4 regions of the Sulfurovum zhangzhouensis genome follow, and region 1 is predicted to be linked to each of the others. Evidence: riboswitches for the same ligand, from Rfam matches in the RefSeq annotation. Region 1 holds a riboswitch; each other region holds the start of a gene.
What was found. Region 1 has a riboswitch for cyclic di-GMP ahead of PGH07_RS08205 (L,D-transpeptidase family protein). Riboswitches for the same ligand answer to the same signal wherever they lie in the genome.
Positions count from the first base shown of each region.

Region 1 (3,933 bases):
CTGGAGTACAAGCGAGTTCGGCTTCGTGACACTAAGTGACAGACATGCAACAGGAAGCTCTATCATGCCACAGAAGAAGAACCCTGATATCCCAGAACTTTTAAGAGGTAAGACAGGACGTGTAAACGGTAACCTGATCTCACTGCTTACAGTGATGAAAGGACTCAGCCTTGCATACAATAAAGATATGCAGGAAGATAAAGAAGGTGTCTTTGACTCTGTAAGAACTGCAGTTCTTAGCTTGCAGGTAATGAATGAGATGATCGCTGAGATGAGAGTCAATGTAGAGAAGATGGATAAAGCATGTATGATCGGTCACCTTTCAGCGACAGACCTAGCTGACTATCTTGTACGTAAAGCAGGACTTCCGTTCCGTGATGCATACCATATCGTAGGTAATGTCGTGAACTTCGCTGAAGAGAAGGGGCTTGATATCTCTGAGCTTACCCTGGAAGATCTACAGAGTGTAGATACTCGCATCGCTGAAGATGTAGTAGCACTGCTTGATAACCGTGCTTCGATGAATGCACGTAAGTCTGAAGGTGGTACGGCTACCGAGAGAACTCTGGAGCAGATAGAGAGTATGAAGGGTTGGCTAGAAGCTCAAAAGTAAGGATGATGACTCTACTCCTTAAATTACTTCAGTAAAAGAGAGATAATGTGCATGGAAGAAAAATAAAAACTTCATTTCAGATATATAAAGATGCTTTAAAGTTTGAAATGATATTAGTAATTTTATTTATACTTTTTCTTGTATCCATTGAGTTTAGAACAAGTAGTCATTTAGAAAAATATGATGGTATACCTTGTCAAAATAAGATATTTTTTTTACAAAAACCTATGAGAAAAGTTATAGGTGGAAATAGTACTATGAATGAAGGGTACTATTATATTACAAAGAATATATTGCAAGATGTCGACGAAGACTATGTTACAGCGCAAAAAACTGATATAGTTTTTTCAAAAGGATCTGAGTTTAGAGTTGAGGGATACTATGTCGCATACAACAGTGGTCCATTGTCAGGTTTGGGTGGTGGACCAGTTCCTGAGTATCTTGTAAAAAATATCAAGAGTAATGAAAAATTTTGGATATCCTACTTTAGTTTTGATTGTAATAGTTGCAACGTTACTACAAATTTTGATGGTGAACATTTTGATGTATTTGAACATTTACCTAACAATAAGATAACTAAAATGGAGATAAACATATAACTTTAACTGGTTACATATCGCCTGATATGTAACCCATACTCTACTGTTTTTCATTTCTAACATTTTATCTCGTTCCCACTCTATTGAGTGGGAATGCATACTTTACGTTAATATCCCAATACTATAAAATTCATCGTTAGATGGCAGAAAGATATCAAATACGCACCCCAAGGGCACTTCCTCCTTTCAGTCAGGGCGCATTCCCGTGCGAACATGGGAACGAGAGTAAAAGAATAGAATGTATATTGCATATGAAAATTCCAATAAGTGGTGAAACATTCATCACTGTCTTATATTTTTTTAATATTTTTCTCAGTATAATGAATCCAGATATTAATGTTAAAAGCTAAACTTGTTGTGAAGCAAGGACAGAAAGTCATGGGTCTTTATGTGTTAAAGATCGCCAGACCGCACACTAAAAGAGGTATCTTTTCGATATCCATTTAAGGATAGTTCTGTTTTTTTTCTCCCTAGTTTTTGATATTTATATGATACATACCCAATCAAAGGATCGTTGTGAAAAAATATTTCTTCTTGGTAATTATGGCCCCGCTTTTTCTTTTTGCAAATACGGCATCACTATCCAAATCTCAAGAAATCAAAGCAGATCTGGTCACAGTGGTAAAATCAGAAAGAAAGATGTATCTTTCACATAGAGGAAAAGTATTAAAAACATATAAGATAGCTTTAGGCGGCAATCCTGTAGGTCACAAAAAAGTGCAAGGTGACCAAAGAACGCCGGAGGGCTACTATAAGCTTGATTATCTAAAAGAAAATAGTTCCTTTTATAAAGCCTTGCATGTTTCATATCCAAATGCAAGAGATTGTTGTAATGCCAGAAAAATGGGTAAAAGCCCAGGCGGATCGATCATGATCCATGGACAACCAAATAATGAAAGTGGATGGTTTAAATCATTTTTAAAACAACGTACTGATTGGACTGCAGGATGCATAGCAATGTATAATAGTGATATGGATGAAGTTTTAAAGCTTGTGCAGGTTGGAACTACCATTCATATCAAGCCTTAATGAGTTTGCTTTTTCTCTCCTTCCCAACGTCTTTGTTGGGAAAGTGCCCATAGGGTGCATACTTCATATGAGATTTTTGAGGATATTGAACGGCTAAAGAGCTTCTATCTTCTCAATAATCTTTCCAACTTTTTTAGCTTTTACCTTCACTCCATCCACTTTAGCCACAGGCTGAGACTTACATTTTTTACACATATTGATGCATGATTTGACTTTGATGGAAGCATCAGGGAAAGCATTGGAAAGCTTTTTTTCAAACTTATTGATCTTGGGAAATTTTTTGCAAATATTTATCTTCATAGTATGACTATAGCACTGTATGTGTGTAGTGTGTGGGGAAAATATATCAAATAAACATGTCAACTGAACGACCTTGTAAGCAGTCTTATTTGCAGTAGTGCAAAATAAGACGTAGCATTTCGAGAGGTTGACGATTTTTTGTTTCGTTTTTTCTAAAAAAATGAAAGAATAGAACATTTATTATCATTGAATGGTTGATGTAAAAGAGCTTATCTTTGTACATGCATTTCCATACTTTTCTTTTTAGTAAAGAAAAGTACCAAAAGAAAAGCGTTGTTTCACAATTGTGCGGACGATGCTCTCGGCGTGTTGCTTCGCAATATTGCACGCCTTCGCATCTGCACAAATAGTGCAAAACCACAAACACAATAATACAAATTAGAAAGGTCGTTCACATGACAGGTTTGAATTAAAATATTTGCTTTAACAAAGCCTAGGAAGTAGTGAGTTAATAAATACTCGGCAGGTTTATATTTTATATCTTTTATGCTATCGTATCCCCATACTATGAAGGACTATAATGGGAAGCGAGAGTACGGATATAAAATCTTTGGACCTTTATCTTGAGAAGCTTGAAAAAGGTACCTATGATGTCCATATGAGTGATGCGGATCATGCAGATTTTCTGGAGATACTGAAGCAGCATGATGAGGAGAAGTTCTTTACCTACATCAACCTTCTTTCCGTAGAGCTCAGGGCAGAGATACTTATGGAGCTTCCCCTTCCTTTTCAGGTCGATTATATTGAGGAAAGTGATGAAGTAAGACTTTCAGAGATCATTGAAGCACTTGACAGTGATGATGCGACCAATTTTTATCTGACCATTGCAAAGAAAGAGAAGGAAAAGAGCCAAAAGGTCTTTGAACTATTAAGTCAAAAGAGACAGGATACGATCTCTGATCTTATCACCTATCCTGAGGATCAAGCCGGTGCACTGATGCAAACAGAGCTCTTTATGGTACCAAGCTATAAGAGTATCGATGAGGGTAAAGCGTTATTGGCAAGACTCAAAAAAGAAGGGATAGGTACGGTTCAGTCAGCATTTATCACTGATGAGAGAGGAAAGTTCATCAAAACTATCCCGATAGATGATCTGTTGTTGGAAAGTTCGGATCAGACCTTTGATCAGATCATCGATAGATATCCCGAATCCTATAGTGTCTTAGCGCATGAGAGTATCGATAAGGTGATAGAGAGTGTGAGTAAGTATGACCTTACCACGCTGGCCGTACTTGATAATAAAGGTAACCTTTTGGGGCGTATCACCCATGATGATGCACTTGATGTAATGCAACGCCGTGCTACGGGGCAGATATATAACCTTAGTAGAGTACATAAAGATGAAGAGGTACAGGAAAGTTTTGTCAAGTCGACACAAACACGCTCTATCTG
Region 1 is NZ_JAQIBD010000002.1:593,013-596,945, reverse strand. It holds gene argH (argininosuccinate lyase) at 1-613, shown strand, start outside; gene PGH07_RS08210 (hypothetical protein) at 661-1,212, shown strand; cyclic di-GMP riboswitch class I at 1,548-1,628, shown strand; gene PGH07_RS08205 (L,D-transpeptidase family protein) at 1,729-2,241, shown strand; gene PGH07_RS08200 (DUF1450 domain-containing protein) at 2,335-2,541, opposite strand; gene PGH07_RS08195 (magnesium transporter) at 3,062-3,933, shown strand, end outside.

Region 2 (3,933 bases), on a different contig from region 1:
ACATAGATACCGTCAGTTGTCGGGTCAAATGAAGGATCGCCTGGATCAGCATATCCACCATTATCTGATAGACACGGTTTCCCCCCATCCATACCACAGCGGTCCCATGCATCTTGACCAAAGGCAGTTTTATACTGTACTTCGGAGTTAACACACTGTGCGAGTCTTGCAAAGTTACCTGTTGTACTACTGTTCGCCAGACAGTTCTGTCCTTCAATACTCAATGAGTTTGGATCAACAAAGATCAATTGCATTCTGGAAATTTTTGAAACTTCGGCCGGTACGATCATCTGTCCTTGTGAAGAGTAAAAGCCCGACGGTACTTCGATGACCAGTTGCTGCCCGCTATTTGGATCTATGATGTTATCCAGTGCCAGTGAACATGTATTATTTGACATATACGGAACAATAGTATACGGAATGCCGGTATCGGTCAGATAAGGTATTGCTACACCTTCTTTGCTAAGGTGTACTCCAATGACATCCCTGCTTGGTGCACCTGCAGTCATTGTTTGGATAAACTTAAGTGAACCGTCAGTATCTGAGGTGTACATATTGTATGTAAGAGCATTGCCGGCATCGATTGGTGTATCGATCAGGTCTGCTTTTGTCGTGATCTCGACTCCCCCTTCACTCGTTCCGTTACACTCATAAATACGGCCTGTATGATGAAAACCTAATTCGGTGATGTAGTCACCAAACATAGCAATACCATCTATCCTAGGGGTATTATACGTCTTCTTGTCCTTTAATAATATTTGAACATTATTTACTAGGTTTTTATTAATATCAACGGCATATCCTTCAGTATAAGATCCATAATCATTTACGTTGGTAATATCGTTACATTCACCTGATGATCCCCCTCCTGATGTTGTAGCAGAATACTCACATGAACCACCTTTTGTCTCAGGCGCGTACATTTTATAGACTTTGATATCACTCAGTATCGTAGTTGCATTGTACTCTCTGACCAATACGTAGGCTTCACAGTCGTTTCCATAGTAGAAGTTACCTTTCATTTCACAGCTAGCATTATAATCTGAATTAAGGATCTCAGTTCGTTCTGTGTAACAGAGGTGTTCAGCGGTACCAACTTCATTGGTAATGAATGTAGTTTCCGTATCTATATTGTTGGTTGGATCAACATCAGGCAGTGAGCTGTTAACCTCTATAGTATTTATGATTGTTCCATTCTTATCAGGAGCACGTACATGGAAATTGAAGATAGAAACATCCCCCGGGCGAAGCACATTATCGAAAGTACATGTGATTACCCCTCCTACTTCACCCGTTGTATCATTGTTCTCATCCATACAAGTCCAATCGGTTGTAAGACCGTTTATCATATCAAGATTGGCTTTCATACGATCAGGAAGTGTATCGGTAAGATTTATATCTGTTACATTTTGATCTCCGATATTACTAACACTGATCGTATAGTAAAAAGGATCATAAATCAGTGCCTCTTGTACATTTGCTACTTTTGTTACTTTTAAGTCATTACCGACAGATGGGACATTTGGGGTAAAAACAGCAGAGATATCATAGGTATTAGCAACATTATCGCTATCTCCCTCTAAGAAAATGATATATCTTCCTGTTAATGTTGATGGGATCGTAAAAACTTTTGATGCATTGTTCCCTATATATCCTACCTTTGAAGATGGGCATAGAGGTGATGTAAGTGCAGAGTAGTTCAAAAGTTTATTTGTATGATTATTGACAGTCACTTGTAATGTCCCGTTTGCCGGAACATCGAAGGAGAAATAATCTCTGTCACCTTCACTACTGGAGCCTATATCAGAACCCGTATAAATTCCAAATGCAAGTATCGGATCGGATGTTATACAGGAGTTATTCGGTTCTGTTTCTGCATATAAAACACCACTAAAAAGTATCAAAACGCTTGAGAATAAAGAAAAAATAGTTTGTCGGACTATACGAAAAGATACCAAAGTGAAAAAAAATCTTTTAAAAGTTTGGGCTAGATACTGCATAGAACCTCCTTTCCAACCACTACTTTTTATTATACTAAAAAATATAGTAAAAAGCTACAAAAAGAGACCAAACATAGCAAGTAGAGTCAAATGAGCATTTTTCTCTTTACTCTGCAACCCGGCTATCTGCATGAGACCCGTGGCTTTCCGTCCCTACCTCGCAATAGGTTTGGCCATTATAGATAGTTAAATCATGGCATAAGGTTACTTAATTCTTTCTAACGTAAAAAGTCTGATTTGTAGCAAAGCTAATACGATTTTTACATATTTTGAGCTATGATATTGAGAGTTAAAGAACTTAGACAGGGAGTGGCCGTATATGTTACAGATGATTAGAACAATAGGTGTAGGGATGTTTTTATCCTTTTTATTAGTAGGGTGTGGAAACGATGAAAGTACGGTTGAAGAGTTTAATAAACCTGCACTTTACTGGTATCAGAAGATAGCAAAGAATATCTCCGGGGGATACTTGGATAAAGCTGATGCCTATTATATTTCTCTCAAAAGCGAACATATGCGCTCTCCTATGATGCCTGCTGCAATCATTATGTTGGCACATGCTCATATGAGCAAAGAGGAGTATCTGCTCGCAAACTTTTACCTGGATGAATATAATAAACGATATGGTGCAGGAAGCAATCGTGAGTATATAGAGTTTTTGAAAATAAAAGCCTCTTTTTTGGGGATCAAGGATGTTTATAAAGATCAAAAGTTGATCGAAGATACCGTTACAAATGCCAAGACGTTTATCAACCGTTACCCGGGATCTGAATATCAGCCTTTAGTAAACACGATGTTGGTTAGGCTCTATATGACACAATATCTTCTGAATGAAAATATCGCTGCACTGTATGATCGTACGGGAAAAGATGAAGCTGCAAAAATATACAGAGATAAAAATAAAGGTTCAGTAGTTCAGCAAAGTGATATTACACCGCCTGAACAGGGGATTATAGGTGCTGTATTTGATTGACCTTTCAGTCGGTTGAAAACGGTTAATCTTTTTTCGGTACCCTAGAAGGGAATATCATAAACAAAAAATTATTTGATATAGTCTATGTTTATTAAAATAGACAGAATTTTATAGATAGAACAAAGGAAATATAAGTATGCAATTAAGTGATTATGAAGCATTTCCCACACAGCTGCCGGTAGTTGTAGAAGATGAGCTTTTTTTGTATCCTTTTATGATCAGCCCAATTTTTCTGAGCAATCAAAAAGATATCGATGCAGCTACTATGGCAATGGAAAACAATTCATTACTCTTTGTGACCTCTTCTATAAGCGGGAAAGAAGGTGAAAGAGGTTTTGATGCGATGTATAAAGTAGGGGTGGTAGGTTCCATCATGCGTAAAGTCCATCTGCCTGACGGAAGAGTCAAGATTCTCTTTCAAGGACTTTCACGTGCTAAGATCGTTGAAGCCGTTGAAGGAGAAATTAATGAAGCAATGATAGATACTGTCGAGCTTGAACCCTATAATGAGCTGAAAACAAATGCACTAATGGATATCCTTCGCGGTAAGATCAAGAAGCTTTCTTCTCTTAACAGTAATATCCCAGCTGATCTTTTACGTACTATTGAAGAGAATGATGAGCCTAACCGTATCGCAGATCTTGTGTCCTCGATGTTAAAATTGGATAAAGAGGTAGCTTACAAACTCTATATCGAACTGAATATTGAAAAACGTTTGCTTGCACTTATTGATGTCATTACTTCTGAGATCGAAGCGGCAAAAATTCAAAAAGAAATACGTACAAAAGTACACAGTAAGATCGAACAGACCAACAAAGAGTATTTTCTTAAAGAACAGCTCAAAGAGATACAGCATGAGCTTGGTATTGATACTCAGCGAGAAGAAGAGATCTCGAATTTTAGAGAAAAGATCGAAGCATTAAAGCCTCACATGCATGAAGATGCTTTTAAAGAGATCAG
Region 2 is NZ_JAQIBD010000001.1:653,111-657,043, reverse strand. It holds gene PGH07_RS03510 (DUF6701 domain-containing protein) at 1-2,000, opposite strand, end outside; cyclic di-GMP riboswitch class I at 2,110-2,184, opposite strand; gene PGH07_RS03505 (outer membrane protein assembly factor BamD) at 2,320-2,973, shown strand; gene lon (endopeptidase La) at 3,110-3,933, shown strand, end outside.
Region 2: linked by a shared signal. The riboswitch ahead of PGH07_RS03510 (DUF6701 domain-containing protein) and the one ahead of PGH07_RS08205 (L,D-transpeptidase family protein) in region 1 are both predicted to bind cyclic di-GMP.

Region 3 (3,933 bases), on a different contig from region 1:
GCCATATTTTTTACCACAGCCATGATAGCTTGTCCCTTTTGGATACGATCCCACATGAGTTTAAAGACTACCTTAGGCATATCGGGATGACGAATAATATTGTGAGGTTTACCGATAAGTTCAGCCTCTTTATATCCGGATATCTCTACAAAGTAGTCATTTCCATAGGTTATTACTCCTTTTGGATCTGTCTTACTTACAATATATCTTTTAGGATCAAGAGTAATCTGTTCATTTTTAGGAGTAGGCCTTTGCATTGTTTCTTCCTTCCAAAGCTAACTATTTTTTTAAAACGCGCATTATACATGTAATTAATTAATATATAACTATGTTAATTATAAATATTTTTTATTTTATGAGCCAACAGTGGGTGATGAACTATTTATGATAAAATTACATCAATACGGTTCTTAGGAGGAATGTTTTGGGCAGTAAAGAAGTGTTTATCAATGAATTAAAAGAATTCAATATGCATCATGATAATAGATTAAGAGTGGTTGAAAAAGCAGTAAAAGGGTTAGTACCTCATGAAGATGCATGTGTGAAACTTTTTGATTGCCCGATTCATAAATGGATGGAGACAAGAAAACCATTACTTAGCAAAATTTATGGAAGTGAAAATATCAAAGCATTGGCAGCACGTCATGCAGAATGGCATGAACAGAGTGACAAAGTATGTGAGATTCTATCTTCAAAAAATGAAAAAAGCAGTGGATTACTGGGAAAAGTGTTTGGGAAAAAGCAAGAGATGAATGAGGGCGAGCTAGATAAGGCAATGTCTTATGTTATGGATCTAAAAGATCTGACGGAGACGATCGATTCTACATTTGGACGTATGATCAAAAGAGCCAATGCGATCCAGGACGATATGTTTGAAGAGAATGTTTAATGGCATATGATCTTAAAAACAAATTGGTAATTGCTATCTCGTCAAGAGCACTTTTTGATCTTGAAAAAGAGAATAGAATTTTTGATGATAAAGGGCTTGAAGCTTACTATAATTATCAACTCGAACATGAAGAAACACCTTTAGAGGTTGGTACAGCATTTCGTTTTGTGAAAAACTTACTGGCAATCAATAAAAGTTTTGATGATAAACTTATCGAAGTTATCATTCTCTCAAGGAATAATGCTGCTACAGGACTGCGTATCGGACGTTCTATCGAACACTATCAGTTAGAGATAGAACGTAGCGGATGGACAGCAGGAACACCGGTAGCTAGGTATCTTGATGCCTTTAAGGTTGATCTCTTTCTTTCTGCCCACTCTGAGGATGTACAAGATGCAATTAATGCTGATGTCGCTGCCGCAACTATACTTCCACATAAGCCTTCCGTTGATATCGAATCAGATATAGTAAGAATTGCTTTTGATGGTGATGCTGTGATCTTTGGTGATGAGAGTGAGAAGATCTATCAAGAAAAAGGTCTGGAGGCATTCCTGGCATATGAAAGGGAAAATGCCAAAAATCCATTAAGCAAAGGTCCTTTTTTTAAATTTTTGAAAGTCATTTCTGATATTCAGGATAGATTTCCTATGGAAAAGTCACCGATCCGTACGGCTTTGGTCACTGCACGTAATTTCTCTACACATGAAAGAGTTCTTCGTACACTTGATGCATGGGGTGTTCGTGTTGATGAAGCGTTCTTCCAGGGTGGGGTACAGAAGTATGAAGTGATCAAAGCATTTGGTGCGGATATCTTCTTTGATGATCAGGATGCACACTTGAAATATACGGCAAAAGATACGCCTTCTGCAAAAGTACCCTATAAGTCTTAGTTTTCTATTAGATAGTTTCACATAACTTGATCAAATACTTTCTAATAATAGATAAAAATCTAAATTAATCTAATTAGCTTTATTTAATCTTAAGAGTAATCAGTCTATAATAAAGAGTACTAAGACTATTAGAGTTTTTAAATATTATTTGTTGTGCCAAACTTGTTGCGAAGCAAGGACGGAAAGCCACGGGTCTCATGAAGATAGCCGGGTTGCCAAATACATCTTATTAGAATGTATTTTTACGTTTCTTCTTTTCTCCTGTTTTACATTTCAATTAGTATTTATTCAGTTTGTTGTGCCAAACTTGTTGCGAAACAAGGACGGAAAGCCACGGGTCTCATGTAGATAGCCGGGTTGCCAAAATGAATTTCTACACTTCGTTTGTACAACAAAAAAAGACCTCACTTTATTGTTGCGTAAAGTATTTATTGTACTTCTTGTTTGAAAGTAGGGCAATAAGGCTTACTTTTTATACAATGAGTTTGGTAGTTAATATTTGTTATAAAGGAATGATGCATGAAACAACTCATAGCCGCTTTGGGATTGACCCTAAGCTTATTACTCTCTGGATGTGGAGGCGGTAGTACATCAACTACTACAGGAATAGCTTCCATGAGTCTTACTGATGCTCCTACTGATGATGAAAATGTAAAAAGTGTATTTGTGACTTTTACGGGACTTAGATATCAATATGCTGACAGTAATGAAAGTTGGCAAGATGTAGATTTTAATGAATCTAGAACAATTGATCTTCTAACACTACAAGATGGAAACAGTACAATGCTTAATGAAGTAGAGCTTCCAGCAGGTGAAATTGCACATGTTCGTTTCAAACTTGATACTTCTAACTGTTATATCGAGTTTGTTGATGGTTCACCAACTGCAAAATTGACTGTTCCAAGTGGTGACCAAACAGGGTATAAAGCGATCGGTGGTTTTACTATCCCAGCGGGTGGAGTTGTTAATATCACTGCAGACTTTGATGTGAGAAAATCTGTGGCTTCAACTGGAAATGGTAAATACATGCTCAAACCAACAATTAAAATCATTGACAATATCGAAGTTGGTGAGATCAATGGTACAATGAATATAGATGTAAACGGATCTCAGGCAATCCTTTATGCATATACTGATGGAAGTTGGGATGATGCTGAATCAAATACTACAGGTAGTAACTTCTCTAATGCTGTTCTAAGCACTGATGCTACAGATGGAACATTTACACTCCCTTGGTTGACTACTGGTACTTATGATCTTGTACTTGTTGCATACACAAATACAGGTGAGTTTGAAAACGTACTAGGATTTATTGATAATGTAGTTGTTGAAGCGGATACTACAACAACTGTAGATATCACAGATGAAAATCTTTTAGATGTTCTTCCATAGTAATTAAAGCAATTAAAATTTTTTGAATATCTCCTTATCCTCCCTTTCGAGGGGGGAGTCTCTCCCCAAAAAGTTACTTTTAAAAATACTGAAAATTAGTTTATTACTGATATTCCAGTATCAGTTTTAAAGAGTAGTGTCGTTAAGTTTTATACAAATAACCGTACCAGTTTATCGATAGGATCCTCATCGGTGTATATCTTCGTATGTCTGATATTATAGTGAATGAAATGTGTTTGCACGGTTTCATCATGTGCTTTAAGTTTCGCTAGATAGTGTTGGATACTTGTTGTACTGAAGTCAGTGTTAAGACTTTGTGTACTCTTGGGATTATCAAGTATCACGTCACCAAGTTTATGAGGTTTCTCTTCTTCTCTATGTCGAACAATAATAGCGATCACTTCATGTTTTTGTGCAAGCAGTGAGAGGTCGACAGGTTCTAAAAAATCTCCTATGATAAAAAGTAGAGAGCGTTTGTGTATATGTGTAGAGAGTGTTTGGATCGCTTTGGTATAATCCAGTGCAGTATGTAGTATCTTTTGTTCATAGAGCTCTTTTGAGTAGTTTTCTATATGATATAGCTGCTTTGTAGGAGGAGCCAGAGTGTACTTGTCTGAATAAAAATTAAACCCGGTAAAAAGATCATTGTTGTGGTGGGCAGAGTAGCCAAGAATTGTGGCGATCTCAGTAACAGCATGTTGTTTGAGATTGTCTGCACCGAAATAAAGGCTTCCATCCATCATCGCTGCAACAACCACAGAA
Region 3 is NZ_JAQIBD010000001.1:94,716-98,648, reverse strand. It holds gene PGH07_RS00525 (PAS domain-containing protein) at 1-257, opposite strand, end outside; gene PGH07_RS00520 (hypothetical protein) at 425-889, shown strand; gene PGH07_RS00515 (5'-nucleotidase) at 889-1,779, shown strand; cyclic di-GMP riboswitch class I at 1,925-1,999, shown strand; cyclic di-GMP riboswitch class I at 2,070-2,144, shown strand; gene PGH07_RS00510 (DUF4382 domain-containing protein) at 2,299-3,171, shown strand; gene PGH07_RS00505 (DUF58 domain-containing protein) at 3,321-3,933, opposite strand, start outside.
Region 3: linked by a shared signal. The riboswitch ahead of PGH07_RS00510 (DUF4382 domain-containing protein) and the one ahead of PGH07_RS08205 (L,D-transpeptidase family protein) in region 1 are both predicted to bind cyclic di-GMP.

Region 4 (3,933 bases), on a different contig from region 1:
TTTACCATCCAGTCTGTAAAGCTTGTTCGTATTGCAGGAGCTGCTATCTGTGTCCACTCATTTCCATCATTGGCTACACCATCACCATTGTCATCTCTATAATAGAAAAATATTACATCACTTACCGATGATATAGCCTCTCCATCAACAATAGCAATAACATCTTTTACTTTCGCAGTCAAAACTGTCGGATTACACCCGCTTGCCCCTATATCATCCACAATAGGCTGCTCGTATGGTTCTTCCTTACTGAAACTGATATAGTCGCCAAATGGTCCGGGTTTATTGGGATCAGCTATCCAATCGTTATTGATAGCACAATCTTTTTGGAATGGATTGTTCAAGCTGTTTGCCGTACAAAAAAGCATAGAGATAGGAGTATCTCTTTCAAGCTTTGGTCCTCCATAGCTGGAAGCATCTATCATAGACATAGGAATCTGATAGTCGATATAGTACTCTTGACATGGAGAATCTTGATTATACGAAGAGCGTGTAGTCCCATAGTCCCACACCTTTTTCGTATCAGGTGCTGCAATAATTGTACTCCAGTCTGTTGTTGGATTAGCAGCATTTCCATCGAAATTCAATATAGTTGAACCATCAGTAAAGGCAGTTGGATTATGTCCCAATAGTTTGATATTTTCAGGATCATTTATATAATCAATTGACTGGGTAGGAATATTGCCATAAATACCAAAAATTCTATCTATCGCTACGCCAGGGGCACCGGATGATCCATCCAGATGTGCCGCAATATCACGATACCCATCTCCGTCTATATCGAAAAATACTGTCCATAACGCTGATCCCCAAGGATCTACATTACTATATGCTCCTGCGTTCGGTCCTGTGGCATAGGTATTGGCTATTTGTTCCACCCTCCAACGAAACATAATGACATCATTTGCAGGATCAGTAGGATCTTTATAGAGATAGTAGTAGATACTTGGTTCAGCCTTGTCTGTACACGATGAAGCGATATTTACATAGTTTTGAGGACGTGTACCACCATTGGAAGTGTCGCCTGTACGTGGATCATTAATGCTCTCACCAAAACGGCTATAAGGTTTCCATTCGTTCTTTTGCGGCCATGGTGCAGGCTTGAAGTGGACTGCCGCACCATCCCCGTTTGTCCCCCAGGCAGGAGGATAAGGATCAGCATTCAGCTGTATTGAAAAAAGTATAAATACAAATACAAAAAAACGATTGAGTAATGACATGGGTCTCCCTTAAATTACAGATGTATAATTTATTGGTAACCCGGCTGTCTAAGATGATAAAGAAGCTACTTTAACGCTCTGATATATAGACCCGTGGCTTTCCGTCCTATCCTCACGAATAGTTTGGCTTTGACAATATTCCTCTCCTGTAGTGACTAAAATAACGCGCAAGTATAACAGTAGAATGTTGCCGAAATGTCACAGTTTTAAAAATATATCATAAAAATAGATTTTTTTAATATAACGGGGAAATTTACATTTTTTTGCTATGATTTTTCTAAAACAAAGTGAGCTTTTGTGTATCTGTTCCGATTACTCTTTCTTTTACTTTTATCTCTAATAACTATCGCCAATGCTCAGGATCAAACACTTGAAAAAGTTTCCGTACAGTTTGAGTGGAAACACCAGTTTGAGTTTGCAGGGTTTTACGCAGCCAAGGAGAAAGGTTTCTATAAAGAGGCAGGACTTGATGTCACGATCAACGAGCATTCTCCTGGTATCGATACGGTTGAAAATGTATTGCAAGGTGTATCGACCTATGGAATATCCTCTTCACAACTCATACTTGATCGTCTTGCCGGGAAAAAGGTAGTTCTGCTTGCTTCCTATTTTAAACAAAATGCTCTTGTCCTGATCACAAGACCGGAGATCCAAAGCATTGAAGCATTAAAAGACAAACAAATCATGGGAACAACAGGTGAGTTAACTCAATCAAGTCTTGCTGCTATGCTACAGTTACACAACCTAAAGCCGGATGATATCACGGTGATACCTCACAGTTATGATATCAACGCATTTAAAAACGGTGAAGTCGATGCTATAACTGCCTTTATTTCAAATGAACCTTTTTTTCTTGATCAAAAACAGGTATCTTACAAGATCTTCAACCCTGCTGAGTATGGTATTTACTCTTATGATGTTGAGCTCTTTACCAGCGAGAAGGAAGCCACACAACATCCACATAGGACACAAAGATTCATCAATGCTACACGTAAAGGCTGGAAGTATGCACTCAATCATAAGGAAGAGATCATTGATCTCATCTATGAAAAATATTCCAAAGCCAAATCAAAAGAAGCACTGCTCTATGAAGCCAAAATCACTGAAAACCTCATCAAAAAGGAGCTCTTTAGCATTGGAGCTATCGTACCTGAACTAATCAAACTCAACACCGATCTCTACGTACAGCTTGGGATGGTCACTCCTGATTGGGACCTTGATGGTTTTATCTTTAATCTCAAACCTCACAAGATCAACCTGACACCTACTGAGTCAGCATTTATTGAATCACATCCCATCATTCGTTGCAGCGCTGTATCATGGAAGCCCTTTTCTTCGATTACGGGAGAAACATACAGCGGTATATTTCATGAGTACTACAAGTTGATAGAACAACGTACCGGTCTTAAGTTCGAATTTGTAAAAATAGGTGACGGTGTCAATTTCCAGTATGTTCTTGATGCATTGAAACGCAAAGAGATCGATATGATCTATGGGAGCGGGAAAACACTTGAGAGAACAAACTATGCCCTCTTTGCCGGACCTCTCATGCAGGCAAGCTTGTCCATTGTATCCCATAGAGAAAACCGATTCTATACCTTAGAGAGTCTTAAAGATAAAACGATTGCTGTAGCAAAAGGAAGTACTGCTTCAGAGTACATCAAAGAAAATTTTCCTACAATGAATCTTCTGTATACCAACAGTATCGATGAAGCACTCTATAAGGTCAGTGAGCAAAAAGCCGATGCCGTTGTTGACAACCTGGTCGTACTTGACTATATGATAAGAGATAACTACCAGTTTCATCAGATCGAGATTACAGGTATCAATGATGATGGTTTTGATATCTATGGACTAATACGGGATGATTATCCTATCCTTCGCCAGATACTCGACAAAGCCATCCGGTCTGTAACACAAGAAGAGTTATTAAGTATCAATAATAGACTGATACGTTCTACGATACAGACTACAAATCCTTATGATATCAACTTAAGTACAGAAGAGTTGGCAATCATCAGAAAAAATACATTTATTTCATTGAGCAAACATGAAGCAGAGTACCTCAAAGAGAAAAAATCATTGACACTTTGTGTCGATCCAAACTGGTTACCGTTCGAGAAAATGGAAAAAGGGAAGCATATAGGAATGAGCGCCGAATATTTTGGGTTGATCTCATCTAGAATCGGTATTCCTATTACTGTCATACCTACAACAACTTGGGAGAAGTCTCTCTCTTATGCAAAAGCAAGAAAGTGTGATATTCTCTCATTATCCATGGAAACCCCCTCACGCAAAGCCTATCTAGACTTCACGGATCCCTTATTAGAGGTTCCTCTGGTTATCACAACTACCTATGATCAGTTTTTTATTAGTGATATCAGTGAGCTCAGAGGTAAAAAGATCGGTATAGTCAAAGGATATGCGTTCAAAGAGCTTCTGCAAACCAGATATCCTGATATCCAATTTATTGAAGCAGTATCGATCGAAGAGGGGCTAAAAAGTGTCATAAAAGGAGAAACGTTTGGTTTTATCGATAATCTCACCGCAATCGGATATCAGATACAAAAAAACTTTCCGGGCTCTCTTAAGGTCTCTGGTAAATTCAATGAGAAGCAGGAACTTAGCCTTGGTGTACGTAATGATGAACCTGCATTGCTTGGGATATTGAACAAAGCTGTAGGCTCTATTGATGAAAAGACAAAAGAGAATA
Region 4 is NZ_JAQIBD010000001.1:752,151-756,083, forward strand. It holds gene PGH07_RS03930 (Ig-like domain-containing protein) at 1-1,220, opposite strand, end outside; cyclic di-GMP riboswitch class I at 1,252-1,358, opposite strand; gene PGH07_RS03935 (ABC transporter substrate-binding protein) at 1,518-3,933, shown strand, end outside.
Region 4: linked by a shared signal. The riboswitch ahead of PGH07_RS03930 (Ig-like domain-containing protein) and the one ahead of PGH07_RS08205 (L,D-transpeptidase family protein) in region 1 are both predicted to bind cyclic di-GMP.